4 regions of the Hylemonella sp. W303a genome follow, and region 1 is predicted to be linked to each of the others. Evidence: predicted binding sites of a transcription regulator. Region 1 holds the regulator's gene; each other region holds the start of a gene.
The links. Region 1 encodes sigma-54, which starts transcription at its own class of promoters, with help from an activator protein. Its sites were predicted from a motif close to TGGCANGNAANCTGCTTT; they were not measured.

Region 1 (7,227 bases):
AATGCCGGCCACGGCGATGCGCTCGTTGTAGGGCGGATTGAGCAGCAGCACACCCGGCTGGGTGCTGGGGGGCATGCGCTGCAGCGCGTCACCACCCCGGAACTCGATGGCGCTGGCCACGCCCGCGCGCTCGGCGTTGCGCTGGGCGAAGTCCACCATGCGGTGGGCCACGTCGCTGCCGAACACCAGCGGCTCGCGCAAGGGCGTGATGGCCGCTTCCGCCTCGGCCTTGATGCGCTGCCAGGCCGCGGCCTGGAAGGGCAGCAGCCGCTCGAAGCCAAAGCGGCGCTGTCGCCCAGGGGCCATGCGACAGGCGATCTGCGCGGCCTCGATGGCGATGGTGCCGCTGCCGCAGCAGGGGTCGTACAGCGGCAGTGGCCCGGCGCCGGGGTTCCAAACGCCACCCCAGCCGGAGGCCGCCAGCATTGCCGCAGCCAGCGTTTCTTTCAGCGGTGCTTCGCCCTTGTCTTCGCGCCAGCCACGCTTGAACAGCGGTTCCCCCGAGGTGTCGATGTAGAGCGTCACTTGCTCGCGCGTCAGGTGGGCATGGATGCGCGCGTCCGGCCATTGCGTGTCCACGTCCGGGCGCGCACCGCCCTTGGCGCGGAAGCGGTCGGCCACGGCGTCCTTGATGCGAAGCGTGGCGAAGTTCAGGCTCTTGAGCGGGCTGTGCTGCGCGGTCAGCTCGATCTTGAAACTCTGCTGGGCGGTGAACCACAGCTCCCAAGCGACGCTGCTGGCCGCTTCGTAGATGTCTTGTTCGTCGCGGTAGGGGCGGTGAGCCAGTTGGACCAGTACCCGCTGGCTCAAGCGGCTGTGCAGGTTGAGCTTGAGCGCGTCATGCCAGCTGGCCCGCACCCCGACACCGCCACGGCCCTTGCGCAGGGCCTCGCTGGGCGCGCCCGTGATGGCCTGGACCTCGGTTGCGAGGAAATCCTCCACGCCAGCAGCGCAGGGCAGGAAAAGCTGTAGATCATTCATGAGAGGGGAGGCAGGGCGCTCAGAGCGTCTTGCGTAAATTCGCCGGGGCGATCTTCAGCGTCTCGCGGTACTTGGCCACGGTGCGGCGCGCGCATTCGATGCCTTGTTCCTTGAGCATCTCCGACAGCTGGCTGTCGGACAGCGGCTTCTTGGCGTTCTCCGCGCCGACGAACTGCTTGATCAGCGCGCGCACGGCGGTGCTGGAGGCGCTGCTGCCCGATTCAGTGCCGAGGCCCGAGCCGAAGAAGTACTTGAGTTCGTAGGTGCCGAAAGGCGTGGACATGTACTTGGCCGTGGTCACCCGGCTGATGGTGGATTCGTGCAGACCCAGCTCGTCGGCGATTTCGCGCAGCACCAGCGGGCGCATCGCCAATTCACCATGAACGAAGAAATTCTTTTGCCGGTCCACGATGGCATTGGCCACGCGCAGGATGGTGTCAAAGCGCTGTTGGATGTTCTTGATGAACCAGCGCGCTTCCTGCAGGCGCTGCTGCAGCGCGGCATGGCTGCTGGCGTCGCGCGTGCCGCCGCCCGACCCGCGCTGCCCCTTGAGCGCGTTGGCGTAGATGTCGTGCACGCGCAGGCGGGGCATCACGTCGGGGTTGAGCATGACGCGAAAGCGCGCGTTGCTGGCCGTGCCCCCCACGCGCTGCACCAGCACATCGGGCGTGATGATGTGGCGCTCGACGTCCACGAAACGGCGACCCGGCTTGGGCTCCAGCCGCGCAATCAAGGCCAGAGCCTCGCGCGTCAGCGCCTCGCCCGCCGCACCCGAGCCCCCGGTCAGCTGGGTCAGTCGACGCAGATCGCGCCGCGCCAGCAATTCGGGAGCTTGTTCAATCAAGCGCAGCGCCTGAGTCAGCGTTTGCCGTAGCGTGCCGCTGGCGTCTTGTTTCGCCTGTTGTGCGCTCGAGGTCGAAAGGGGGGGCGGCGCGAGGTGCTGCATCTGCTGCTGCAACTGCAGGCGCAGGCATTCGCTCAACGAGCGCGCGCCGACACCCGAAGGTTCCATTTGGTGCAGCAGGCGCAGCGCGATCTGAAAGTGTTCCAGCAGACCTTCCAGTTGCTCGGCGTCGTCGCCCGCCAGACTGGCCGCCAACGTCTCCAGCGAGTCCTCCAAGTAGCCGTCGTCGTTGAGCGACTCGATCAGGAAGAGCAGCGCGGCGCGGTCGGCAGGCGTCAACCGCAAGGCCAAGGCTTGCTGACGCAGGTGGTCTTGCAGGGTTTCGTGCGCGCGTGCCAGTTCGGTGGCGTCGGCTGCGTCGTCGTCGTCCTGCTTGCCGTTGCGCGGGGGAGCGTCGCCGCCCCACTCGCTGTCGTCCGGGGCCAGATCGACGCTGCCGTCCCCTTCCCAGTCGCCGTCGCTGGCCAGATCCACGGTCGTCGCCTCGTCGCTGGCGGCTTCGACGCTCGTCTCATGGATGTGCTCGGAGGGGCCTTCCAGGGGGCCGTTGCTGACCGTGTCGCCGTGATCGTCGTCGTTCACCGGCGGTGTGTCAGCTTGCTCCAGACCAAATGCCTCACGCTCGGCGCTCTCGTCGGCGCGTTCCAGGAACGGGTTTTCGTCCAGCAGTTGCTCCACCTCCTGGTTCAGCTCCAGCGTGGACAGCTGCAGCAGGCGGATGGACTGCTGTAGCTGGGGCGTGAGCGCCAGATGCTGGGAGATGCGCAGCGAGAGGCTTTGCTTCATGCGCTAAACCGTTCTCAAGCGTGCGCCCGCGCGCGCCGCCGGGCCGCCCCAAGGCGCGAAGGCCCCCCAGGGGGCAGCGCAGTGCAGGGAGTGACAAGCATGGGGGCCCACATACTCACATCTTGAAGTTCTCGCCAAGGTACACGCGGCGTACGTCGGCGTTGTTGACGATGTCGGCGGGCGTGCCTTCGGCCAGCACGCGGCCCTCGCTGATGATGTAGGCGTGGTCGCAGATGCCCAGTGTCTCGCGCACGTTGTGGTCGGTGATCAGCACGCCCAGTCCGCGCGACTTCAGGAAGCTGATGATGCGCTGGATCTCGATCACCGCGATGGGGTCGATGCCCGCGAAGGGCTCGTCCAGCAGGATGAAGCGCGGCTGCGTGGCCAAAGCGCGCGCGATTTCCACGCGGCGCCGTTCACCACCCGAAAGCGCCAGCGAGGGCGACAGGCGCAGCTTTTCCACGCGCAGGTCCTGCAGCAGGCTGGTGAGGCGGTGTTCGATCTCGGCGCGCTTCAATCGCTTGCCCTGCTCGTCGTGCTGCAGTTCCAGCACGGCGCGCACGTTGTCCTCGACATTGAGCTTGCGAAAGATCGAGGCTTCCTGGGGCAGATAAGACAGGCCCATGCGCGCGCGCTGGTGGATGGGCATGTGTTCCACGCGCTGGCCATCGATTTCAATGGCGCCCGCGCTGGCGCGCACCAAGCCCACGATCATGTAGAAGCTGGTGGTCTTGCCCGCGCCATTCGGGCCGAGCAAACCCACCACCTCCCCGCGTCGCACGGCGAGTGACACGTCCTTCACGGCTTCGCGGCTGCCATAGAACTTCTTGAGGTTGAGCGCCTCCAGGCGGCTGGCTTGCGCGGGGTCGAACTCGGCGGGGGTGGCTGGGTTCGTGGAGGCGGGGGCGCTGGCGGGCGCCGGGGTCGTGTGCTGTTCGCTCATGCGTGTGTCGATGGCCGGTTTGGGCGCGGGCGCGTTAACGAGCGCCGCGCGCGGGCGTCGGGGCAAGGCGCGCGTCGTCGCGCAGATTCAAGTCTTGTTTCACCCCGTTCGTGGTCGGCGCCTTGCCCGCGGCCGCTGGCGTTCCCGCAGTCCCCGGCGGCGTCGCAGGCGTGGCGGCGCGCGGGGACAGGGTGGCGCGCACCCGGGTGTCGGACCCCGTTCGGGGGGGCACGCCGCCCGTGGCGCGCGCGCCGTCGATGGTGAAGATGTCCTTCAAGTTGTCGTAGACGACCACCTGGCCGGTCATGATGTCGGCTTCGGCGCCGCTGCGCAGGCGGCGCAACACGGCATCGCCCAGCAGCTTGAACACATCGGTGCGGCCGTCGTATTCGATGGTGTTGCTTTCCGCGACCACGGTTTCATCCATGCCCTCGCGCAATTGCGTGAACCGGGCTCGCTGGCCCAAGGCAGCGGTGATATTGCCGTACTGATAGCCCAGCGCGTCCTGCCGAACTTCGATGCGCTGCCCTTCAATCCGGATGCCGCCACGCGTGAGCACGACATTGCCACTGAACACACTGATCTGGCGCTGGTCGTCGTAGCGCAGCGCGTCGGCCTCGATGTGCATGGCCTGCGTCACCGGTGCCGCCGCTGCAGGCGTCGCCGCAGCGCTGGGGGATGCGCCCGCGGCCTTGGTCTGGGCGCCCGCCGGCAGGCAGGCCGCCATCAGAAAGAGCATGAAGCCGCCCCAGGCGAGACCCCAGCGAGACAGAAACGGGCGGAGCGGAGGGCAGCGGGAAGGCATCGCGGGACGGATGGGCGGTGTGCCGTTTTAAAACCTGGACAGAACCGCTGGGGGCGGTGCGGGTGGGGCCAGCCGAAGGGGCAAGCGGAAAGGGAGGGCCATTTTAAACACCACGGAAAACTGGCTCGGGTTTTGCTTGTCCCTGACTGCAGTAAGCCCGGGTCAGGTCCCTTGGGCACCCGGTGTTTGCGGCCTTTGCCGGGCAGCGGTCCTTGTGATTCGCAATTCGTGCGAGACTTCCGCGCATGAAGTTTCTGTTCATCGCCGACCCGCTGGAATCCTTCAAGATCACCAAAGACAGTACCTACGCCATGATGCGTGAGGCAGCGCGTCGAGGTCACGAGCTGGCGGCTTGCGAACCCAGTCAATTGCGCTGGGCGTCGGACGGGCGGGCGGGTGGCCCGGTGCGGGCGCAGGTGCGAGACATCGTGCTCACCGGGCAGGCCGATGCGTGGTTTCGCGAGTCGGCCCTGCGCGACGCCGTCTTGCGTGACTTTGACGCCGTCCTGATGCGCAAGGACCCGCCTTTCGACAGCGAGTATTTCTACGCCACCCATTTGCTGGAGCAAGCCGAGCGCGAGGGCGCGCGGGTCTACAACAAGGCGCGTGCGCTGCGTGACCACCCGGAAAAGCTCGCCATCCTGGAATTTCCGCATTTCATCGCGCCCACCCTGGTCACGCGCGAAGCGCAAGCGGTGCGGGCCTTCCACGCTGAACACCGAGACATCATTCTCAAGCCGCTCGATGGCATGGGCGGCATGGGCATCTTCCGTGTCAAGGACGACGGCCTGAATCTGGGCAGCATCATCGAAACCTTGAATCAGGACGGCGCGCAAACCTTGATGGTGCAGAAGTTCATCCCCGCCATCGCCCAGGGCGACAAGCGCATCCTCGTCATTGGCGGTCAACCCGTGCCTTACGCATTGGCGCGCATTCCGCAGGGCGGCGAAGTGCGGGGCAACCTGGCCGCTGGCGGCAAGGGTGTGGCCCAGCCGCTGACCGCGCGAGACCGTGAAATCGCCGAAAGCCTGGGGCCCTTGCTCGCGGCGCGGGGACTCCTGCTCGTGGGGTTGGATGTGATCGGTGAGCAGCTCACCGAGATCAACGTCACCAGCCCAACGTGCTTCCAGGAGATCAGCGACCAGAGCGGGTATGACGTGGCAAAGCGCTTCGTCGACGCCCTGGAAGCAGCAGTCACCGCCCACTGACGCAGTCCACCAGGACCGGCGGTTTCGCGCTTCTCCCGGTTTTCGGGGGCTCAGGCGAAATGGTCGAAGGACGCGAACCGGCCCGCCAGTCGCTGGCCCTGGGCATCCACCACGCGCAGTCCTTCCTGTGCCTCGATCTGGCCGATGCGGGTGACCGGGGTGTTCGCCACCGTGGCCGCGGTCGCCACGGCCTCGCGGCGGTTGGCCGGGGCGGTGAACAGCAGCTCGTAGTCATCGCCCCCTGACAGGACCAGGCTCAGGCGCTCGGGTGAAGTGAGCGCGGTGCTGTCGAGGCGGTGAGAAGCCAGCAGTTCGCTCAACACCGGTCCGAGCAGTCGCGCGCCGCAACGCGAGGCTTCCAAGATGTGCTGAAGGTCGCCGACCAAGCCGTCGCTCAAGTCCATGCAGGCGTTGGCGATGCCGCGTAGCGCGAGGCCCAGGGCCACGCGCGGGGTCGGACGCTCCAGTCGGGCGCGTGCCAGCTTCAGCACCTCGGGTGGCAACTGAAGCCAGCGCGGCGCATTCGGACTGCGCTCACCCCGTTGCGCCTTGAGCGCCAGCAGCGCGAGTCGCGCATCGCCCAAGGTGCCGCTGACCCAGATGTCATCGCCCGGCCGCGCGCCCGAGCGCAGCAATGCCTGGCTGTGGCCCTGCGCGGTCGGCACCGCACCGAAGACCGTGATGCAAATTGTGAGTGGGCCGCGCGTGGTGTCACCGCCCATCAGCGTGCAGCCATGGGCGTCGGCCAGGGAGAACAGCCCGCGCGTGAAGGCGTCGATCCAGGTTTCGCGCGCGGCATTGCTGTCGGGCAAGGCCAGCGCGAGCGTGAAGGCCAGGGGCTGGGCGCCGCAAGCGGCCAGATCACTGAGGTTCACGGCCAAGGCCTTGTGGCCGAGAGCCTCTGGGGCGACGTCAGGGAAGAAGTGTTGGCCCTCGACCAGCATGTCGGTGCTGATGGCCAACTGGGCGTCCGAAGGCAGCGCGGTCGGCAGGCCAGGGGTGGGCTGCAACAAGGCGCAATCGTCGCCGATGCCCAGGGCCACGGCTGGGTTGCGCGGCACGGCGTTGCGCTGAAAGTAGCGCGCGATCAGCTCGAACTCACCGAGAGCCATGCTGCTGGGCGACCGCTCAGTGCAGGGTCCGCTGGCCGCCGCCGGTGCTCAAGGCGTCGAGCACGAACAGGGGGATGTCCACGTCGAAGCGTTCGCCTTCTTCCGTCACGAAAAAATAGCTACCGTGCATGGTGCCGGTGGGCGTGCGCAAGCGAGCGCCGCTGGTGTACTCGAAACGCATGCCAGGCTTGAGCAGGGGCTGCTGGCCCACCACGCCCAGGCCGCGCACCTTCTCGGTGTGGCCATTGGCGTCGTTCACATTCCAACTGCGCGAAATGAGCTGCGCCGCCACGTCGCCCCGGTTGGTGATGGTGATCGTGTAAGCGAAGGCATAGATACCGCGCGCCGGATCGGACTGCTCGGGCAGGTGGCGCGGCTGGGTTTCGATCAGGATGTCGGTGGGGTCGGACATGGCGGTTGGCGCAAAGGCTGGAACACGTGAACGAGGAAGGCCGGCAAGCTGTGATCCTACCTGCGAAAATACCTTT
Region 2 (7,227 bases), on a different contig from region 1:
GCCAGGCCGGCTTGCGAGACGAAGGTCAGCGAGGTGCGGGCAATGGCTCCGCCGAAGGCACCGAACATGGGCCGGTAGTGCACGGGCTGGGGTGTGGGGATGCTGGCGTTGGGGTCACCCATGGCCGCGAAGGCGATGAAGCCGCCCTTGAGGATGAGCGCGGGCTTGACGCCAAAGAACGCCGGTTTCCAGATCACCAGATCGGCCCACTTGCCGGGGGCGATGCTGCCCACTTCGTGGCTGATGCCATGGGCGATAGCCGGGTTGATGGTGTACTTGGCGATGTAGCGCTTGACGCGGGTGTTGTCGTTGCGCGCGCCGTCGCCTTCCAGGGCGCCCCGCTGCACCTTCATCTTGTGCGCGGTCTGCCAGGTACGCATGATGACTTCGCCCACGCGGCCCATGGCCTGGCTGTCGCTGCTCATCATGCTGATGGCGCCCAGGTCGTGCAGGATGTCCTCGGCCGCGATGGTTTCCTTGCGGATGCGGCTCTCGGCGAAGGCCAGATCCTCCGCGATGGCCGGGTCCAGGTGGTGGCAGACCATGAGCATGTCCACGTGCTCGTCCAGCGTGTTCACCGTGTAGGGCATGGTGGGGTTGGTCGAGCTGGGCAGGAAATTGGCCTCGCCCACCACCTTCAGGATGTCGGGCGCGTGGCCACCGCCCGCTCCCTCGGTGTGGAAGGCGCAGATGCCGCGGCCTTTCACGGCCGCGATGGTGTTCTCGACGAAGCCCGATTCGTTCAGCGTGTCGGAATGGATGGCCACCTGGGTGTCGGTGGCATCGGCCACGTCCAGGCAGTTGCTGATGGCCGATGGCGTGGTGCCCCAGTCCTCGTGCAGCTTGAGACCGATCACGCCCGCGTTGATTTGCTCGTGCAGCGCGGCGGGCAGGCTGGCGTTGCCCTTGCCCAGGAAGCCCAGGTTCAGCGGGAAGGCGTCGGCCGCCTGCAGCATTCGCTCGATGTTCCAGGGACCGGGCGTGCAGGTGGTGGCAAAGGTGCCCGTGGCCGGGCCCGTGCCACCGCCCAGCATGGTGGTCACGCCCGAGCAGAGCGCTTCCTCGATCTGCTGCGGGCTGATGAAGTGGATGTGGCTGTCGATGCCTCCGGCCGTGACGATGTTGCCCTCGCAGCTGATGATCTCGGTGCCCGGGCCGATGACGATGTCCACGCCGGGCTGGGTGTCCGGGTTGCCCGCCTTGCCGATGGCCACGATGCGCCCGTCCTTGAGGCCGATGTCGGCCTTGACGATGCCCCAGTGGTCGATGATCAGCGCATTGGTCAGCACCGTGTCCACCGCGCCGCCCGCTTCGGGCCCGCTGCCCTGGCCGTCGCGCGTGCGCTGGCTTTGCGCCATGCCGTCGCGGATGGTCTTGCCGCCGCCGAACTTGACTTCCTCGCCGTAGCCGCCCGCGCGCAGGGTGTAGTCCTGCTCGACTTCGACAATCAGCTCGGTGTCGGCCAGGCGCACACGGTCACCCTGGGTGGGGCCGTACATCTCGGCATAGGCGCGTTTGGTGATGAAGGACATGGGGTGATTCCGTTGAGCGTGAGGCTGGCGTGGGGCTTCAGAGTTTTCCTTGCACGAGGCCACGGAAGCCGTGGACCCGGCGATCGCCGCTGTAGTCCACCAGCTCCACCGTGCGTTGCTGGCCTGGCTCGAAGCGCACGGCCGTGCCGCTGGCGATGTTGAGCCGCATGCCGCGTGCGGCGGCGCGGTCGAAGTCCAGCGCGCCGTTGGTCTCGGCGAAGTGGTAATGGGAGCCGACCTGGATCGGCCGCTCTGCGGTGTTCCTCACCACCACGGTCAGCGTGCGCCGCTCGGGGTTGAGCGGGTGCGCGCCGTCGTCGATCAGCAGTTCGCCGGGGATCATGGCCTTACCCCGCGACGAGCAGGGCGCCCGTGAACAGTCCGAAGGCCGCGACGGTGATGCCGATGGCGCGCGCCAGCATCACGTGGCGCTGCTGCAGCCAGCGGCCCAGCAGCAGGCCCACGCCATGCAGCAGGGCCGTGCCCAGCACCATGCCGACCAGAGCCGGTGCGCCCGTCAATTCGTTGCCGTGCGCTGCGCCGTGAAAGAGCGCGAAGACTGCGACCAGGGCGGATGCCGCCGCCGCACCCAAGCGGGCACGCAGCGCAAGCAGCAGTCCGACGGCCAGCAGCGAGGCCGCGATCATCGGTTCAATCGCCGGAAAGTTCAGGCCTGCCTGCGCCAACAAGGCCCCGGCCAAAAGCGTGAACGCGAAGGCCAGCGGAGCGGCCCAGATGCGGCGCACCGAGAGCGCGCTCCAGATGCCGACCGCGAGCATGGCGGCCAAGTGGTCCAGGCCGAAAAAGGGGTGGCTGAGGCCCGACACGAAACCATGGTGCCCGCCGCCGTCTCCACCCACGTGGGCGGACGCGGCCAAGCTGGCGCCGAGAAGCAGGAGAGGAGATAGGCGGTGCAGTTTCATGCGGGACTTCCTTGGTGTCTTGTGCGTTCAGGCGTATGCGTTGGGGGCCCGGCAAAGGCTTGCAGCGGACCGCGCTGGAGAGTCAGGGGATGGGCTGGTGCACCGTCACGAGCTTGGTGCCGTCGGGGAAGGTGGCTTCGACTTGGATATCGGGAATCATTTCGGCCACGCCCTCCATGACTTCGTCGCGTGTGAGCAGGGTGCGGCCCTCGCTCATCAGCTGCGCCACGGTTTTCCCGTCGCGCGCGCCCTCCATCACGGCCGCGCTGAGGTAGGCCACGGCCTCCGGGTAGTTGAGCTTGAGGCCGCGTGCCTTGCGCCGCTCGGCCAGCAAAGCGGCGGTGAAGATCAGCAGCTTGTCTTTTTCACGAGGAGTGAGTTCCATGGTCGTGTGCCTTCTCTTCTAAGAAGCAGTGTATGCAATAGATATGCCATCAGTGGTCCCGTAGTGCCGCGGTGCACGATGGACGATGTGCACCAAATTAAGGCAATCAAAAATTTGATTGCCCTAGAAACATGCAGTTGCAGCCATCGGATGGCGATGCAACTGGGTGGTGTACGCAAGAATTCGATGGAGATGCACCGCAAATGTGCGTCAGGCGCATGTGGCCGCGCCAGGATAGACGATCAGGCCGTAGGTTCGGGCGGGCCCAGGCGGGTCAATGACAGCGCTGCAGCATGGGTGTTGTCTCAGCGCTAGCGCTCGCGGTGGACGAGTTGGCACTCGGGGGTTGCATCCTGGCCTCTGTGGCGATCGGAGGCACAAAGTCAACAGCAGTCACAAAGGCGACGAGCCGATGCAGGTTGAGCTCAGGCACTTGGCTGCCCCAGTTCACGAAGGCGGATCAAGTCCAGTACCTCCAGACCGCCCCTGTTGCAGGACACGAGCCTCTCGCGTTCCAGCTCACGCAGGAGCTCATTGACAGTCTGGCGACTCAGCGACAGTAAGGTGGCTAACCGCTCTTGTGAAACGCGCAGACGCTGGGCTCCGGGTTCGCGCTGGCCATAGCCGTCCAGCAAGGTCACTACGCAACGAATCAGGCGCGTGCGAACCGGCTGCAAACGATCGTCCTCGAGTCGCGTGAACATCACCCTAAGCTTGTGCGTGGCCAGTTGGCCGATGTGTTTCCAGTGCGCTGGATGGTCTACCAGCCAGCTCGTGATGAGCCGCAAAGAAACGTGGACCAGTACGCAGTCTGTGTCCGCCCACGCATCGTGCGTTCTACGACCGCCATCCAGCAGTGCCACTTCGCCGAACCAATTCGGCGGCCCGGCCAAGCCAACGACGGTTTCCTTTCCTTCGTCGCTGATCACAGAGAACCGAATCGCGCCCTCCAAAACACCATAGAGACCGTCGTTGGAGTCATGACGTCTAAAGACCAGCCCTCCGCGCGGCAGGTTGACGGTCCTAGCGCCTGCCGCCAGGGCGCTTTGCATGGACACCGGCAAAGCTCCGAACCAACGGCCCATGAGCAGGATGTTGCGTTGGCTTGTACTCAGCATGTGGGTGATGGCTTGTATGACGTCTTGAGCGAAGCCTTGTGTCGGCCAGCCGACTGTGTGTGAGCGAATGAATTCCTATGATACCGATCATGACTACATCATCTCCAACATCTATGTCGTTAACGGAACCACTTGTCCTAGGGCTAGACGACGCTCGAGTCCATTGGTCTGCTGCTGCGGGCGCTTGCGTTATTCGGGACTCAGACGCTGGGGCGCACCAACGCGCACAACTGGGAGGCTTGCTGCTGGGCGCCTATTCATTCGAGACACCGCAGGACCTGCATGAAGAGTTCTGGGAGATCCATCCAACGGGTGACGAAGTCATCTTCCTGATGAGCGGTGTCGTGGACCTGGAGCTGTTAGAAGCCAATGGCCCTCGGAGAACGAGGTTGTCGGCAGGATGCGGTGTGATCGTGCCTGCGGGCGTGTGGCATCGGTTCCGTCAGGAGCAGCCCGGGAAGATGGTGGCGATGACTCCATGCGAAGGCACTCGCCTGAGCCTTATCCCTGAGTGAAGCCATGGTTCCGAAAAGAGTCGGCCGTGTTTTCTATTCCGCGTTACTGGCATTTGTTGTCTTTGGCCTGTGGGCCTACTGGGCGAACAAGGACCATACCGATCGTCGACTGATAGCTGCTTTGACGCAGGGGGCCTTCAGTCTCTTGTTCTCGCTGGTGGTGATGACGATCACGGAGTTCACCTATGCTGGCTTGCGCGGGCGACGATGGCAAACGCCCGTGTCCATCGCCGCACCTGTGTTTATAAGCGTGATCTGCGGTAGCCTCATCCATCTTTCGGCACATACACCGGAGATACTACGTACGATTGCTGGTCCTGCAGTGGTTGGGCTTATCTACCAGAGCCTTTACGTGAGGAACCTCAGGCGACTTGATGTGGTCCGATGAGCGCCGTTAAAGCGGCGCATCGCCAGGCAAGAGCATTCCAATGCCAGGACTTTAGAGATGAAATCCGTCGTCAAGGTGGTCTACGTTCTACAAGGCATCAATCGAGCGAAGCAGCGGCAGAATAAACGTCGATGCGAACTCCATTTTGACGAAACGAGATATGCGCCAATGGCCACAGGATGCGGCGATCTTCTACTTGCTGCCTGCTTGACATCAATAAGAATGGCTGAACACCAACGCGCATCGCCACCGATGCCCATCAATCAACCGGGGTGGCCGGCGTATTAGGAATGCCCTCGATCGGGCATTCGGGCGTGCCCACGGTGCTGCGCGTGAACGACTCCACCTGCTTGCGCGTGCCTTCGGGGTCGCTGATCCACTGGCCGTAGAAGGTGTAGGGGCAGGCCGCCACGCCGCTGTCGCCCTCGCCCGAGTTGATCTTGCCCGTGTAGCCGCGGTGCAGCAGCTTGAAGAGGTGGTTCTCACTCTGACCGTTCTTGCGGAAGTCGCGGATCAGGCTCTTGGACAGGGCCGCGTACTGCACACCCATTTCCTCCTCGCCGCATTCGCCCAGGGTGCGGCCATCGAAGCCGATCAGGGCGCTGTGGCCGAAGTAGCTGTACACGCCGTCCCAACCCGTGGCGTTGGCCACCGCCACGTAGCTGTTGTTGGCCCAGGCCATGGCCTTGGCCATCAGCACCTGCTGGTCCTTGGCCGGGTACATATAGCCCTGGCAGCGCACGATGAGCTCCGCACCCTTCATCGCGCAGTCGCGCCAGATCTCGGGGTAGTTGCCGTCGTCGCAGATGATGAGGCTGACCTTCAGCCCTTTGGGGCCGTCCGAGACATAGGTGCAGTTGCCTGGGTACCAGCCTTCGATGGGCACCCAGGGCATGATCTTGCGGTACTTCTGCACGATCTCGCCCTGGTCATTCATCAGAATGAGCGTGTTGTAGGGCGCCTTGTTCGGGTGCTCTTCATGCCGCTCGCCGGTGAGCGAGAACACCCCCCACACCTTGGCCTTGCGGCAGGCCTCGGCAAAGATGGCCGTTTCGTCGCCGGGCACGGCGGCGGCGGTCTCGTACATCTCCTTGGCGTCGTACATGATGCCGTGGGTGCTGTACTCCGGAAAGATCACCAAGTCCATGCCGGGCAGGCCCTGCTTCATGCCTACCACCATGTCGGCAATCTTGCGGGCATTGGCCAGCACCTCGGCCTTGGTGTGCAGGCGTGGCATCTTGTAGTTGACCACCGCCACGCCAACGGTGTCGTGGCTGCTGGAAATATCGCCGTGGATCATGGTTGCAAGCTCCTATTCATTCATCTCAATGCCAGCCTGGGGGGGAGCGCTAATGGCTGATCATCCAGGGGCGCTTGCCCGCGAAGGTCTTGGAGCCATCGGGGGCGCGCACCGTCGAACTGCGCTTGGACGACGACCCGGAGCAGCAGCCGCAGCCCGCCGGGTGCCGCAGCCGTCCGTAGTCCCCATCGCGAGACGAACGCGGCGCGTGCGCCGCCCGTTCGTTGGTTTCGTGTGCCGCGCGCGTTTCACTACTCAGGCAGGCCAGGCGTGGCGCGGCCACGAAGACGCGGTGCGCGCTTGCGCCGCAGTCCGGGCACGCGCAAGGTTCGTCGCGCTGCGACAGGCTGCGCAGCGCTTCGAAGCCGCCGCAGTCCGGGCAGGCGTAGTCGTAGGTGGGCATGCGAGGCTCCTCGTGCTGACTGCGGCTTACTTGACGTCGGGCGAGATCGGCATCTGGATGCTGCCGTCGATGAACTTCACCGGGCCGGCCGCCGTGGGGTTGATGTCGAAGTCAAAGATCTCCGTCGGTAGCCAGAGCGTGGCGCAGGCGTTGGGCACGTCCACCACGCCGCTCACATGGCCCTGCACCGGCGCCGTGCCCAGGATGGAATAAGCCTGCGCGCCGCTGTAGCCGAACTTCTTGAGGTATTCGATGGCGTTGAGGCAGGCCTGGCGGTAGGCGATGGTCACGTCCAAGTAGTGCTGCTTGCCTTGCTCGTCGACCGAGATGCCTTCGAAGATCAGGTAGTCCTTGTAGTTGGGCGTGATGGGGCTGGGCTTGAAGATCGGGTTCTTGATGCCGTACTTGGCCACGCCGCCCTTGATGAGGTTGACGCGCATGTGCACCCAGCCCGCCATTTCGATGGCGCCGCAGAAGGTGATTTCACCGTCGCCCTGGCTGAAGTGCAGGTCGCCCACCGAAAGGCCAGCGCCATCCACGTAGACTGGGAAGAAGATGCGCGAGCCGCGCGACAGGTCCTTGATGTCGCAGTTGCCGCCGTGCTCGCGCGGCGGCACGGTGCGCGCGCCTTCGGAGGCGATCTTGCCTTTCACGTCGCCCTGC
Region 3 (7,227 bases), on a different contig from region 1:
CCATGGCGCGTGATTGCCCCTGGTGTCCCGCGTCGCCGATGTTGGATTCACCGAACACCAGCTTGTCGCGCAGGTCGGACACGCTGCGTCCGTCGCGCAGCAGCTTGAAGTACCAGCTGCCGTCCACCGTGTCGCCGTAGAGGCAGGCGCCGACCAGCTTGTCGTCCTTGAGCACCAGCTTTTTATAGACGCCCCCCGCGGGATCGCTCAAGACGATCTCTTCGGTGTTGTCGCCACCCATGAAATCACCGGCGGAAAACAGATCAATGCCGGTGACCTTGAGCTTGGTCGAGGTGAGTGAGCCCGTGTACCGCCCGATGCCGTGTTGCGCCAGGTGGTTGGCCAGCACCTTGCCCTGCTCGAACAAGGGCGCCACCAGACCGTAGGCGATGCCCCGATGCGCCGCGCACTCGCCCACGGCATAGATGCGGGGGTCGGTGGTGGTCTGCAGGGTGTCGTTGACCACGATGCCGCGGTTCACGTGCAGGCCGGACTGCTCGGCCAGCGCGGTGTTGGGGCGGATGCCCACGGCCATCACCACGAGTTGCGCGGGCAATTCGCTGCCGTCCTGGAAGCGCACGCTCGCGACGCGTCCCGTGGCGTCGCTGACCAGTTCCTGGGTCTGCGCGCCGATGCTGAACTTCATGCCCCGGTCTTCCAGCGATTTCTGCAGCATGCGGCCCGCGACCTCGTCCAGCTGGCGTTCCATCAGCCAGGGTGCCACGTGCACCACGGTCACGTCCATGCCGCGTTTCATCAGACCGTAGGCGGCTTCCAGGCCCAGCAGGCCACCGCCGATCACGACGGCATGCTTGTACTGCGCGGCGGCCGCGATCATGGCCTCGGTGTCGGCGATGTCACGGTAGGCCAGAACGCCTTGCAGGTCCTTGCCCGGAACGGGCAGGATGAAGGGGTTGGAGCCGGTCGCGAGGATGAGCCGGTCGTAAGGCGCGCTGCGCGTTTCACCTTGGGCGTTGCGCGCATGCACCACACGGCGGGTGCGGTCAATTTCCGTCACCGTCCAGCCCGCATGCAGGGTGATGCCGTGGGTCTCGTACCAGGCCCAGTCGTTGAGCACGATGTCTTCCAACTGCTGCTCCCCAGCGAGCACCGGTGAAAGCAGGATGCGGTTGTAGTTCGGGTGCGGCTCGGCACCGAAAACGGTGATTTCGTAGAGCTCCGGCGCCAGCTTGATCAGCTCTTCGAGGCTGCGCACGCCAGCCATGCCGTTGCCGATCATGACGAGATTCAATTTCTTCACGAGGGGTCTCCTAGACGAAGGGCGCAGGACGGGGTTGGGGCCCGCGCTGCAAGCGCGGCCGTTCGTTCCCTGCCGCCCTTGTGTTTCAGGCTGCTTTTTCCACGTGGCCTTGGCGCGTGTACAGGAAGTCGATCACGGCCTTGCGGCAGTGGTGATAGCGCGGGTCTTCCGCCAGTTCCACGCGCTTGCGCGGCCTGGGCAAGTCCACCGTGAGCACCTCGCCGATGGTCGCGGCGGGACCGTTGGTCATCATCACGATCCGGTCGGACAAGAGCACGGCCTCGTCCACGTCGTGCGTGACCATGACCACCGTGCTTTGCGTGCGCGCAACGATTTCCAACAGCTCGTCTTGCAGGCGCGCGCGCGTGAGCGCGTCCAAGGCGCCGAAGGGCTCGTCCATCAGTAGAACCTGAGGCTCCATGGACAAGGCCCGGGCGATGCCCACGCGCTGCTTCATGCCGCCGGAAATTTCTCCCGGCCGCTTTTGCGCGGCATGCGCCAGGCCGACCAGGGCCAGCGCTGCTTCGGTGCGTGCCTTGAGCTGCGCCTTGTTTTCGCGCGAGCCAAAGACGCGCTCGACCGCGAGGTGCACGTTCTCGAAACAGGTCAGCCAGGGCAGCAGCGAGTGGTTCTGGAACACCACGGCCCGCTCGGGGCCGGGCCCCGCGATTTCGCGGTTGGCGCAGATCAGCGTGCCCTCGGTGGGCGTGGCCAGCCCAGCGATCAGGTTCAGCAGCGTGGACTTGCCGCAGCCCGAATGGCCGATCAGCGCGACGAACTCGCCCTTGGCCACCGTCAGGTGGATGTCGCGCAGCGCGGGAAAGCGTCCGTTGCGGGTGCGGAAGGTCTGCGCCACGCCCTGAATCTCGATGTATTTGGTGGTCAGAGATGCGCTCACGGGGATACCTCCAAGATCTGGGTTTCGACAGCAGTGGACAGCGATGCGGCGTGGCGGGGCGTCATGACTTCACCTCGTCGTAGGTGAAGGCGCTGGCGAGGCGGATGAGGGCGATTTCCAGCAGCAGGCCGACGACGCCAATCATCACGATCGCGATGATGATGTTCTTGACGTTGAGGTTGTTCCACTCGTCCCAGACCCAGAAGCCGATGCCCACGCCGCCGGTCAGCATCTCGGCCGCGACGATCACGAGCCAGGCCGTGCCCACCGCGAGGCGCACCCCAGTCAGCATGTAGGGCAACACGGCGGGGAAGAGGATCTTGGTGATGATCTTCCACTCGGAGAGCTGCAGCACGCGCGCCACGTTCAGGTAGTCCTGCGGCACGCGCTGCACGCCCACGGCGGTGTTGATGACCATGGGCCAGATCGAGCAGATGAAGATGGTCCAGATCGCCGCCGGGTTGGCGCCCTTGAACACCAGCAGGCCGATGGGCAACCAGGCCAGCGGCGAGACCGGGCGCAGCAGGCTGATGATGGGGTTGCACATGCGGCTCAGGAATTCAAAGCGGCCGATCATGAAACCCACGGGGATGCCCACCAGCGCGGCCAGGCCGAAACCCATGGCCACGCGCTGCAGCGAGGTCAGCACGTTCCAGCCCACGCCCTGGTCATTCGGTCCCTTGCGGTAGAAGGGATCGCTGAACACTTCGACCGCCTGCCGCCAGGTGTCGGCGGGCGTCGGGATGCTGCGGCCCGTGCTGACTGACACCAGTTCCCACAGCAGCACCAGCAGGCCCAGGCCCAGCACCGGCGGGATGACGCGCATCCACAGACCGCGCCAATCGACGGCGTTGCTGGGCTTGGCGGAAGGCTCGGCCGAGGCGCTCACGGCTGCGTCGCTCGGGGTCGACGTTGCCTTGGCTTGGGCTGTCTGGACTGTCTCGACGGGCATGGGCTTGTGCATCGTGGCGTGGCGTTCGGGCTCTGGCGCGGCTGCGGCTGGGGCTGCGGACGGCTCGGGCAGGGCGATGGGCGGCAGGTGGAAGACGGCGCTGACCATGGGGTGCTCCTTTCGTGAAGCGTCGAGGCTCAGACCTTGACCTTGAAGCTGTCGGCGTACTTCTTCGGGTCCTTGCCGTCCCACACGACGCCGTCGATCAGCTTGCTCGTGCGCAGATCGCTCTTGGGCACGGGGGCCTTGGCGGCGGCGGCGGCTTGCTTGTAAAGCTCGGTCTGGTTGATCTGCTTGGCGACGGCGAGGTAGTCGGGGTGGTCCTTGAGCAAGCCCCAGCGCTTGTGCTGCGTCAGGAACCACATGCCATCGGACAGGTAGGGGTAGTTCACCGCGCCGTCGTTGTAGAACTTCATGTGGTTGGGGTCGTCCCAGGTCTTGCCCAGGCCGTTCTGGTAGCGGCCCTGGATGCGGTCCTGGATGGCGTCGACGCCGGTGTTGACGTAGCTCTTGTCGGCCACGGTCTCGGCCATCTTCTGGCGGTTGGCGGCGCTGGCATCGATCCAGCGGCCAGCCTCGATGATGGCGGCCGTGACAGCGCGCGCGGTGTTCGGGTATTGCTTCACGAAGTCCCCCGTGGTGCCCAGCACCTTCTCGGGGTGGTCCTTCCAGATGTCCTGCGTGGTGGCGGCCGTGATGCCGATGCCGTCGAGGATGGCGCGGTGGTTCCAAGGTTCGCCCACGCAGTAGCCGTCCATGTTGCCCACGCGCATGTTGGCCACCATCTGGGGCGGCGGCACGGTGATGACCTTGGCGTCCGTGAAGGGGTTGATGCCGGCCGAGGCGAGCCAGTAATAGATCCACATCGCGTGCGTGCCGGTCGGGAAAGTCTGGGCGAAGGTGTATTCGCGCTTTTCCTTGGCCATCAGCTTGGCCAGGCTGGCCGCGTCCACCGCACCCTTGTCGGCGAGTTGCTTGGACAGGGTGATGGCCTGACCGTTGTGGTTGAGGTTCATCAGCACGGCCATGTCCTTCTTCGGCCCACCGATGCCCAGGTGCACGCCATAGACCAGGCCGTAGAGCACATGGGCAAAGTCCAACTCGCCGTTGACCAGCTTGTCACGCACGCTGGGCCAGCTGGCTTCCTTGCTGGGGATGATCTTGACGCCGTACTTTTGGTCGATGCCCAAGACGGAGGCCATGACCACGCTCGCGCAGTCGGTCAGCGGGATGAAACCGATCTTGACTTCCTTCTTCTCGGGTGCGTCCGAACCCGCGGCGTGCACCACCGCGCGCAGCGCTGGACTGATGCCGACCGCGCCAGCGGCGGCGGCCTGGAGGAGGGTGCGGCGTTTGAGGGTGCCGCGGTTGCCGCCGGCGTTGGCGATCTTGGGGTCCTGCATGATCAGCTCCTGAGAGAAGGACGGAAAGCAAAAACAAAAACGGCGCCCATTCCGCCGCGAGGGTGAGCTCGCGGGAAATGGACGCCGTTGTCCAAGCACGTTCCTTAAGAACGCGGCGCCTGACCGTCATTGGTGGGCACGGTCAAGTCAAAGCAGAATCCGTGCCAGACCCGATTTCATGGCTTGTGAAGCGAAACTCCTGGGAAATCAAGGCGTTTCGGGGCAGCGCCTGGGCGGTGGAAGGTGTGCAAATCGCGGGAGCTCTGGCACTGTTCTTGTGCGCCGCACCAAGATCGGATGCCCTCGCAGGTGATTGGTCAGCCCTGCCTTGAGGCTGGGGCGCACCGCCCTACGCTTCAGACGGCTCGGTGCCGCTGAGTACCGATGACGACCCCCCACGCCCACGCCCAGGCCCCCGCACAGGGCGGCTCAGCGTCACCCGTGCCGCCGAAAGTCGGGCGCATGGTTACAGCAGGTCCGCCATGCTGAGCACGGTGTGGGCGACATCAACGAGCTTGCGGCCTTGGTTCATCGCGGTCTGGCGCAGCATGGCGTGCGCCTCTTCCTCGCTGAGTTTGCGCGTAGCCATCAGCAAACCCTTGGCCCGTTCGATCACCTTGCGTTCGTTCAGCGCGGCACGCGTGGTGGCCAGTTCGTCGCTGATGGCCTGCAACCGGCGGTTCTGCTCCTGCACCATGCCCAGCACCGAACGCTCCAAGTGCGGGCTCAGGTTCGGCGACAGCAGCGTGGTCGCGGGCTGCGCATCCGACGCGGCGGCCTGGCGCTGCAGGGCCTGCAGGCTGGCCTGCTGGTCGCGCAGCTCCGCGCGCGCCTGTGCGATGCGGCGTTCGCACAGGCTGCGCAGGTGCAGCGCCAGCGCATCCTCCACCTTGCGCATGGCGTCAATGCGGCGTGTGCAGCACTCGTACCAGGGCAGGCTGGCGTTGGAGTCGAGCGCGCTGCTCAGGCGCGCGTCCGCCGCCACGCGGCGCATTTTCTGCTGCAGGGCCTGGGTTTCGGGGTCTTGATGTTCCGCCCAGGAGGCGCGCGCCGCGTCGTCGGAAAAATCGTGGAACACCTGCAAGCAGGCGTCCTGGGCCTCGATGAGATGTCGCCATTGCTGCTGGCGTTCCGGGTCGATGCGGCCGGAGGCATAGGCTGCCGAGCCCAGTGCGCGTTCCTGACCTGCGTACTCCTTGCCCTGCATGAAGTGGAAGAGCGCCACCAGGGCGCGCGCGATCTCGGGGTCAGTGGCGCTGTCGGCGGCCTCGAGCACCACCCCCATCAGACCGGTGATCAGGCGCACGTAGGCCGTGGTGGCTTCCTCGGGCGTGAGCGCCAAATCGGCAATGCGTTCACGCAGCGCGGGCAAGCCTTCCAAGGCCTGCAGCACGTAGGCGATGCGGTTGAAGAGACGAGCACCGTTGCGCGCGCGGCTGGCGTCCGTGTCCAGCGCATCGAAACGCGCGGCCACGTCGGCCTGCAGGCGCTGGCATTCCTCCACCTGCGGCGCGCGCTGCGCGCCAAAGCGTTCACCGCGCGAGGCCAGGAACAGGTTGGAGATGCCGCGCTCCTTCTGCAAGGCGTGCACCAGGCGGCCAATCAGGCTCACCAACTCGCTGGTCAAGGCCAGGTGCTCGAGTTCGCTGATCTCACATTGGCGTGCGGCGACGAGGAAGTTCAATCCGGAGTTCATCGGCGGGGCAGTGGGTTGATGGGCCTCGTCTGGGCGCGGGGCGGACGATGGATCATAGGCTGTGCATTTTTCACGTTTTGGCTAGGCTGCGTGGCCCCCCTGCCGGGGGAATGGAGCGGTTCAGGGGATTGGAAGCGCTGGGTCAATGTGCTAACTTGGGCCCAATGAGAAAGCGTTGCGGACCTCGCGCGCTTCAACAGGGGGTCGCATGCAAGCTTTTGCCATCGAAGACGCGGCAGTCCTGGACGCCTTGTTCTCCAGCGATCTCGGCTTGGGACTGGCGGTGCTGGACCGCGATTTGCGCTACCAGCGCATGAACAGTAGCTTGGCTGCATTCAATGGCGTGTCGGTCGACGCGGCGCTGGGCCGCAAGGTGTCCGAGGTGCTGCCAGCCGCCTACCCCGAGATTGCGCCCCTCCTCGACAAGGTCTTGGCGGGCGAGCCTCAGGAAGGTCTTCGGGTGATCGCCGAGGTGCCCAGCCTGCCGGGCCAGGCCTCCGAGTGGCGCGCCAGTTACCTGCCCATCCGCGCGCGCGATGGCACGGTCAACGGGGTGCTGGTCAAGGCCGTGAACATGACGCTGCAGCAGGCGCATCAGCGCGCCCTCGCCGCCAGCGAGGCGCGCCTGCGCAGCCTGTTCGAGCAGGCGCCCGAGGGCATGACCCTGGTGGACGCCGAGGGTCGCATGCTGCTGGTCAACCGCAACATGGGCGAGCTGTTCGCCTGCGAGTCCGAGCAACTGGTGGGGCAGCACGTGAACATGCTGTTGCCCGAGGCCCGGCGCGCCACGCACCGCGTGGAGATGGGCCGCTACCTTCAGGCACCGACGAAACGCGTGATGGCCGAGCGCCGCAAGCTGACGGCCCGGCGACTGGATGGCAGCGAGTTCCCCGTGGAGGTCGCGCTCAACCCAATACCCGGACGTGAGCCCGCGGAAATTCTCGCCACCGTGGTCGACATCACCGAACGTCTGGCTGACCAGGCCGCCATGGAAGCCTCGCTGCGCGAGAAGACCTT
Region 4 (7,227 bases), on a different contig from region 1:
GCAGGGCGGTTTGCCGGACGCGCACGACTGGCGTGGCACCCGGCGTTGGCTCTTGGCCGAGCTGTTGCTGTTGCCCTTGCTGCCGCTGCTGGCCATCCTGATGGCGCGAGGCATTGGGTTGTGAGCGGCATGAGGCGCCCTCTGCAGAACCCGGGCCGACTGGTCCGCCCGATGCGCGTGAACAGGCTCTAGGACAAGCCCGGTGCGGTGCCGCCCGCATCGAGCGTCAACGCATCGCTGCGGTCCTTGAGATCCACGCCGGTGAGCTGCAACTTGCGCGCCTCGCGGCACAGCCACCAGAGTCGTGCCGCGGCAGCAGCAGCGGGCAAGCCTTCGGGCCGCACATTGGAGATGCAGTTGCGCTGGGCGTCATTGCGCCCCGGCCGGGGCGCCCAGGTCAGGTAGATGCCCAGACTGTCGGGTGAGGACAAGCCGGGCCGCTCGCCGATCAGCACGGCGACCATGCGGGCCTGAAGCAATGCCCCCACTTCGTCCCCCAGGGCCACGCGCGCCTGGGTGGCGATGACCACGGGGCCGAGCGTCCAATCGGAGGGCGCGAGCTGGCGAATGGCCTCGATCAGCGGCACGGCTTGACGCTCCACCGCGAGCGAGGACAGTCCATCACCGACCACCAACAGCAGGTCACAACCGCCGGGTCGCGTTGGCGCCGCAAGTTGCGACGCATCGTCGGCATTCAAACGGCGGCCCAAGTCGGGCCTCAGAAGGTAGGTGGCACGGTCGCTGGCGGCGCTGCGCACGGTCAGCGTTTCGCAGCCCAGGGCCTGCAAGCGCGTGGCCAAGGACGCCGCATCAAGTTGGATGTGCACCGCGTCCCGCGCCTGGGCATGGGCCAGGCCGAAGCTCAGCAGTTCCTTCGTGGGCAGGCCCGCGCCCGATCGCCCGAGTGCAATGCGCGCCGCCGTGTGAGCGCGCAAGTCCGTCCAGGTGTCGGCGGTCCAGCCGTCCGCGCTCCGAACGTCTGAGTGGGTGCCCTGCGTGGGCAACTCGATCACCTTGCCATTCATGGCCTACCTCTGTCTGCGGGGTGCATGCGAAGTCCTTGCACGTGCTTGCTTCAGGCCGCCTTGCGCATCAGCTCCAAGGCAGGTTGCCGCGCCTTGCTGCTGAGCAGGCGACCGGCCTCATCGATGATCTGCATGCGCTGCAACCAGGCCTCGAATTCGGGCGCGTGGCGCAGGCCCAGCACCTGGCGCACGTAGAGCGCATCGTGGAAGGAAGTGCTCTGGTAATTGAGCATGATGTCGTCCGCGCCTGGCACACCCATCACGAAGTTCACGCCCGCCGCGCCCAGCAGGGTGAGCAGATTGTCCATGTCGTCTTGGTCGGCTTCGGCATGGTTGGTGTAGCAGACGTCCACGCCCAAGGGGGCGCCCAGCAGCTTGCCGCAGAAGTGGTCTTCCAGGCCCGCGCGCACGATCTGCTTGCCGTCGTACAGGTACTCAGGGCCGATGAAACCGACCACGGTGTTGGTCAGCAAGGGCTTGAACTCGCGTGCCACCGCGTAGGCCCGAGCCTCGCAGGTCTGCTGGTCCACGCCGTGGTGGGCGTTGGCGGACAAGGCACTGCCCTGCCCGGTCTCGAAGTACATGACGTTATCGCCAATCCCATCCTGCAAGGGACGGCCACGCTTGAGCGAGAGCGCCGCCTCGCGCGCCTCGCGCAGCACGGCCAGGCTGACACCGAAGCTCGCGTTCGCGGCCTCGGTGCCCGCGATGGACTGGAACACCAGGTCGACCGGCGCGCCCTGCTCGATCATCTGGATGGTGTTGGTGACATGCGTGAGCACGCAGGTCTGGGTCGGGATGCCCAGCCGCTCCACGACCTCGCCCATGCGCCGCACCAGGGTGCCCAGGGCGGCCACGCTGTCGGTGGCCGGGTTCACGCCGATCACCGCGTCGCCGCAGCCATAGAGCAAGCCATCGATCATGCTGGCCGCGATGCCGCGCACGTCGTCCGTCGGGTGGTTGGGTTGCAGGCGCACGGCCAGCCGCCCGGGCAGGCCAATCGTGTCGCGGAAGGCCGTGACCACGCGGCACTTGCGCGCCACGGAGATCAGATCTTGGTTGCGCATGAGCTTGCTGACCGCGGCCGCCATCTCGGGTGTGATACCGGCGCGCACGGCGCTCAGGGTGTCGCTGGTGGTGCGCTCGTCCAGCAGCCAATCCCGGAAGGCGCCGACCGTCAGGTGGGCGATGGGGGCAAAGGCCGTGGCATCGTGCGTGTCAATGATGAGCCGCGTGACCTCGTCGGTCTCGTAGGGAATCAGCACCTCATTGAGGAAGGTGCTCAAGGGTAGGTCCGCCAGCGCGAGTCGCGCCGCCATGCGTTCCACCGAGGACGTGGCAGCCACGCCCGCCAACGCATCGCCGGACCGCAGCGGCGTGGCTTTGGCCATCAGATCCCGCAGGTCTCGGAACTGCCAGTTCTGGTTCGCGACGGTGGCTTGGTAGGCGGGCATGGTGCCTCTCCTTCAAGCAGCAAATATGCCAGCGAGCCCCGTTACGGGCAAGGAGGGACAGGCGCGCGATCAAGCGCTCAAGCACGCCCGCCCAAGCATCACACCAGGGGTGAGCGTCAGCACCGGCGCGCACCAGCCAGTGCAGAGGTCAGGTGTCGGCGCAGACGGGTGTCAGATGCGGCCGTGACCTCAGCCGTCCGCGTTGATCTTGGCGATCAGCTTCTTGAGCACGTCCTCGGCTTGGTCATTCGGCACCTGGCAGGTGCCCGCCGCCTGGTGCCCGCCCCCGCCGTACTGCAGCATCAGGTCGCCCACATTGGTCTTGCTGGAGCGATCAAGGATGGACTTGCCGGTGGCAAACACCGTGTTCTGCTTCTGCGGCCCCCAGAGCACGTGGATGGAGATATTGGTCTGCGGGAACAGCGCGTAGATCATGAAGCGGTTGGTCGCGTAGATCGTGTTCTCGCCACGCAGGTCCAGCACCGCCAGATTGCGGTGCACGGTGGTGCAACGCTTGATCTGTTCCTTGGCTTTCTCGGTGTGCTCGAAGTACAGGTCCACCCGTTCCTTGACGTCCGGCAGGGCCAGGATGTCGTCGATCGTGTGGTCCTTGCAGTACTTGATGAGGTCCATCATCAGCTGGTAGTTGCTGATGCGGAACTCACGGAAACGCCCCAGGCCCGTGCGGGCGTCCATCAGGTAATTGAGCAGCACCCAGCCTTTGGGGTCCAGCACTTCGTCGCGCACGTACTGCGCGCTGTCGGCCTTGTCCACGGCCTCCATCATCTCGTCGGAGATGCCAGGGAACTTCGCCTTGCCGCCGTAGTACTCGTAGACCACGCGCGCGGCCGAGGGCGACTTGGCGTCGATGACGTGGTTCTTGCGCGCCTCGGCGGACTGGCCCGCGTTGCGGATGGTTTCGGAGAGGTGGTGATCGAAGGCCAGGTGCGCGCCGGGCACGTACGGCAGGTTGGTGGTGATGTCCCGCTGGCTGATTTCCACCTTGCCATCTTGCATGTCCTTGGGGTGGACAAACTTGATGTCGTCAATCAGGTCCAGCTCGTTCAGCAAGACGGCGCAGACGAGACCATCAAAATCGCTGCGGGTGACAAGGCGGTATTTTTCTTGGCTCATTGATCACTCTCCTCCATGAATATGTAAGCAGATATTACAACACCGGTTTTGGCCTGTGAGCGGGTATCGACCCGGAGTCAGGCCTCATGCGCCGAGGGCCAATGTGAGCAATTCCTCGGCGAAGGCATACGAGGTGGACGCCCCCGTGCCACCGGTCACGATGCCCAGGGCCACGCCTCGGGATGGCGAGGTCTTGAACACCACGTCGGCCGCACTGGCATAGGTGCCCGTCCAACGCTCGGTGACTACAGCGCCCGCGGCCCCGGCTGCGGGCAGCACGCGTCGCAATTCGTCCAGGATCAGCTCGTCCACGGCCGTGCTGCCAAAGGGCGCCTCGGCATCACCATAGACATGGCTGTCTCCCACGACCAGCGAACCATCGGCCGACTGCACCACGATCAGGTGCACGCCCTGGCGCAGGTGCTCACACTGCTCGGCTTGCAAGCGCCGCAACAGCGGGGCTGCCTCCGGCAGCTCGGCATAACCTTCATAACGCACCAGGCTGAGGTCTGACATCAGGGCTGCGGGCAGGCGCAGAGGCACGGCGGGCTGCACGCGCATCATCTGCAAGGTGCTCATGCGGATACCTGCCTGCTCGATGGCCTCGGGGTAAAGCGCGTTCAATTCATGGCCGGGGCAGACCACGCAATGGTCGGCGCGCAACACGCCCCGGCTGGTGGCGACGGTGGGCAGGTCCACGCCATGCACCACCGTGCGCCAGTGGAAATCCACGCCCTGTGCCGCCTGCAGCCAGGCCGCAAGCTTGGGGATGGCCTCGCGCGACTCGACCCGACGCTCGTGCGGGCTGTAAAGTGCGCCCAGCTGCGGCCCCAAGGCCGTCGCGCCAAACCGAGCCTGCGTCTGCGCCGACGTGAGCAATTCACAACCCTCGCCCATCTCGGTGCGCATGAAGGCCTCGATCACGGCCAGGGCCTCGGGGCGCTGGGCCGTCAGGTAGAGGCCGGGATGGATCACGGGAATGCCCGCTTGCGGCGCGATCGCCAGCCAGGCGTCACGCGTCTTCATCGCGCGGCGCCAGTGCTCGCCGCGCCGCTGGCCCGTGACCGTGACGAAACCGAAATTGCGGATGGACGCGCCGATGCTCTGCGCCGTGCGCTCGACCACGGCGACCTTGAGGCCGCGTTGCCGGGCCGCGTACGCGGTCATCAAGCCGACGACGCCCGCGCCCACGATCACCAAGTCGTAATGTGTGTCGCCCATGCGCTTTGTCATGTTGCCTGCCTTTGGAAAATTCAACGCGAGCGCCAGGCTTGGGTCCGCCGCCCTGCCCACCACCCCAAGGCCATGAAGCACAGGCTCGCCAAACCGGACACCAGGGTGATCAGCACCGCCATCGCGGCGGCCGGACCCGTCTCACCCGCCTCGTCCAGGTTCAGGATGGCGATGGCCGCCACCTTGGTCTGCGGCGCGTAAAGAAAGACCACGGCCGACACGGTGGTCATGGCGTTGATGAAGAAATAACGCGCGACGTCAATCACGGCCGGCAGACAAATGGGCAGCGTGACACGCCACGCCGTCTTGTAGAAAGGCACCTTGAGGGACGCGCTGACGGACTCGAACTCGTTGTCCAGGCCCTTGAGCGCGGTCACCGCCGTCAGATGCCCCGTGGTGTAGAAGTGCACGATGGTGCACAGCGTGAGCAAGGCCATGGTCTGGTAGAGACCCCCCAGGGGATTGCCCGGCGCGTTGAAGAAAAAAATGTAGCCCAGTCCGAGCACCAGACCGGGCACGGCCATGGGCAGCATGGCCAGGAGACGCAGCAAGCCGCGCAGCAGGCCGTCCAGGCTCACCCCGGAACCCGGGGCTCGGCGCGGCGCGGTCTTCTCCAACAGGTAAGCCCCGGTGAACACCAGCACGGTGCCGCCCAGCGCGGCCCCAGCCGCCATGCGCAGGCTGTTGAGGAAGCCGACACCCACCTCGGCCTCCGTCAGGCCGTAGACATAGTGGTTGAGGCTGGGCATGAGCTTGTACGGCCAGAAGGTGGCCAGGGACGCGAACACGGCCATGCCCAGCATGGCCAGCATCAGCGCCGCGACACCGAGACAGTAGAGCGAGAACGCAGCGTCACGGCCGCGCGCAGGCTTGGGTGCGTAGGGGACGGCGCGCGCACCCAGCATCGCGGTCTGGCGCCGCTGCAGCAGGTGATCGACGGCGAAGGTCAACACGGCGGGTGCCAGCAAGAGGATGGCCACCACCGAACCCTTGGCGAAATCCTGCTGGCCGATCACGAGCTTGAACACATCGGTGGCCAGCATGTTGAAGTTGCCCCCGATCACCTTGGGAATGCCGAAGTCCGTCATCACCAAGGTGAACACCACGAGCGCGGCCGAGACCAGGCCGTACTTGGCCCCCGGCAAGGTGATGGTGAAAAACTTGCGCACCGCGCCAGCGCCCATGGAATCCGCAGCTTCGTAGAGCCGCGCATCGGCCAGGGCCAGCGCCGTCACCAGGATCATGAGCGCGTGTGGGAACACCGCGAAGCACTCGGCGAGCACGATGCCCGGTGCGCCATAGATCTGCGCGTAACCCAGGCTCTGCAGCAAGCCCTTGGCCACGCCTTGGTTGCCGAACCAGTAAATCAGCGAAATGGCAGGCAGCAAAGACGGCGCCAGCAGCGGAATGAGCGCCACCAGACGCAGCGCGCCTTTCATGCGCATGCAGGTGCGCGTGAGCGCATAGGCGAAACCGAAGGCCAGGGGCACGGCGATGGCCGTGACCAGCGCGGCCACCCAAACGCTGTTCCACAGGCTTTGCAGCAAGGCGGGCGTGCGCGCGTAGGCCAGGAAATTGTCCAGCGCGACAAACTGGCCCTCCTTGCCCAGCATGGCTTGCCAGAGAATGGCCAGCAGGGGCAGGGCCAGGCCGCATAACAGCACCAGCACGGCCAACAGCACGAGAGCACGCGCCAGGCGATCGGTCCAGTGCAGGCGCTGATGGACTGTCTCCCTCAAGGCTGAGCGCAAGAGCGGGGCGACCCGCGCGCCGCCACTGGCGCTCGCGTCGGTCGTTTGCGCCGTGCTCAAGCGGCCTCCGCCCCGGCCGGGAAGACGCGCACACGGTCGGCCCGCAGCGCAAAGGACAGCGGCTGGCCCACGCGCACGCCGAACTCGTCCATCTGGTTGAGCGAGAACTGCAGATGCAAGGGCAGCACTTGGCCCTCGGCGTCACGCAAGCCTTCCACCTCCAACTCCGCCAAGCAGTTGCTGCCCAGAAATTCGATGCCGCGCACCACGCCCGTGCAACGGCCCGGGTCGTCCGGCGACACGTCGATCATGCGCCGGTCCTCCGGGCGCAGGTACAGCGTCACGGGACGGCCGGGACGGAACTCCGCGCCTTGCGTGCACTGCAGGCGCAGCGGCCCACACCGGAACCAATGCCCGCCCTCGGCCACGGCCGGCAAGCGATTGGCCTTGCCCACGAACTCGGCCACAAAAGGAGAAGCGGGTGTACGGTAGATGTCCAGCGGCGTGCCGACCTGTTCGATCACGCCCTGGTTCATGACCACGATGCGGTCGGCCATGGACAGTGCTTCGTCCTGGTCATGCGTGACCATGATGGTGGTCAGCCCCAACTTGCGTTGCAGCGCTCTGATT

Region 2: ureA (urease subunit gamma) is a predicted target of sigma-54. The motif match lies at 2,872-2,889, and genes of this name have one in related genera.
Region 3: ACLBKS_RS14590 (CmpA/NrtA family ABC transporter substrate-binding protein) is a predicted target of sigma-54. The motif match lies at 4,664-4,681, and genes of this name have one in related genera.
Region 4: ACLBKS_RS11895 (ethanolamine ammonia-lyase subunit EutB) is a predicted target of sigma-54. The motif match lies at 2,493-2,510, and genes of this name have one in related genera.

Annotation. Positions count from the first base shown of each region.
Region 1 covers NZ_JBKFDG010000004.1:10,517-17,743, reverse strand. The annotation lists gene ACLBKS_RS08555 (class I SAM-dependent RNA methyltransferase) at 1-981, opposite strand, end outside; gene rpoN (RNA polymerase factor sigma-54) at 1,001-2,671, opposite strand; gene lptB (LPS export ABC transporter ATP-binding protein) at 2,787-3,614, opposite strand; gene lptA (lipopolysaccharide transport periplasmic protein LptA) at 3,649-4,353, opposite strand; gene gshB (glutathione synthase) at 4,665-5,627, shown strand; gene thiL (thiamine-phosphate kinase) at 5,678-6,739, opposite strand; gene apaG (Co2+/Mg2+ efflux protein ApaG) at 6,756-7,151, opposite strand.
Region 2 covers NZ_JBKFDG010000001.1:360,571-367,797, forward strand. The annotation lists gene ureC (urease subunit alpha) at 1-1,532, opposite strand, end outside; gene ACLBKS_RS01680 (urease subunit beta) at 1,570-1,875, opposite strand; gene ACLBKS_RS01685 (HupE/UreJ family protein) at 1,880-2,455, opposite strand; gene ureA (urease subunit gamma) at 2,538-2,840, opposite strand; gene ACLBKS_RS01695 (Crp/Fnr family transcriptional regulator) at 3,266-3,958, opposite strand; gene ACLBKS_RS01700 (cupin domain-containing protein) at 4,198-4,473, shown strand; gene ACLBKS_RS01705 (aliphatic amidase) at 5,121-6,161, opposite strand; gene ACLBKS_RS01710 (zinc ribbon domain-containing protein) at 6,211-6,564, opposite strand; gene fmdA (formamidase) at 6,591-7,227, opposite strand, start outside.
Region 3 covers NZ_JBKFDG010000007.1:251,856-259,082, forward strand. The annotation lists gene nirB (nitrite reductase large subunit NirB) at 1-1,261, opposite strand, end outside; gene ACLBKS_RS14580 (ABC transporter ATP-binding protein) at 1,347-2,159, opposite strand; gene ntrB (nitrate ABC transporter permease) at 2,221-3,219, opposite strand; gene ACLBKS_RS14590 (CmpA/NrtA family ABC transporter substrate-binding protein) at 3,249-4,514, opposite strand; gene ACLBKS_RS14595 (nitrate- and nitrite sensing domain-containing protein) at 4,981-6,210, opposite strand; gene ACLBKS_RS14600 (sensor histidine kinase) at 6,419-7,227, shown strand, end outside.
Region 4 covers NZ_JBKFDG010000005.1:294,670-301,896, reverse strand. The annotation lists gene ACLBKS_RS11905 (DUF2214 family protein) at 1-124, shown strand, start outside; gene eutC (ethanolamine ammonia-lyase subunit EutC) at 189-1,025, opposite strand; gene ACLBKS_RS11895 (ethanolamine ammonia-lyase subunit EutB) at 1,076-2,479, opposite strand; gene ACLBKS_RS11890 (exopolyphosphatase) at 2,669-3,613, opposite strand; gene ACLBKS_RS11885 (TIGR03364 family FAD-dependent oxidoreductase) at 3,698-4,846, opposite strand; gene ACLBKS_RS11880 (putative 2-aminoethylphosphonate ABC transporter permease subunit) at 4,867-6,597, opposite strand; gene ACLBKS_RS11875 (putative 2-aminoethylphosphonate ABC transporter ATP-binding protein) at 6,654-7,227, opposite strand, start outside.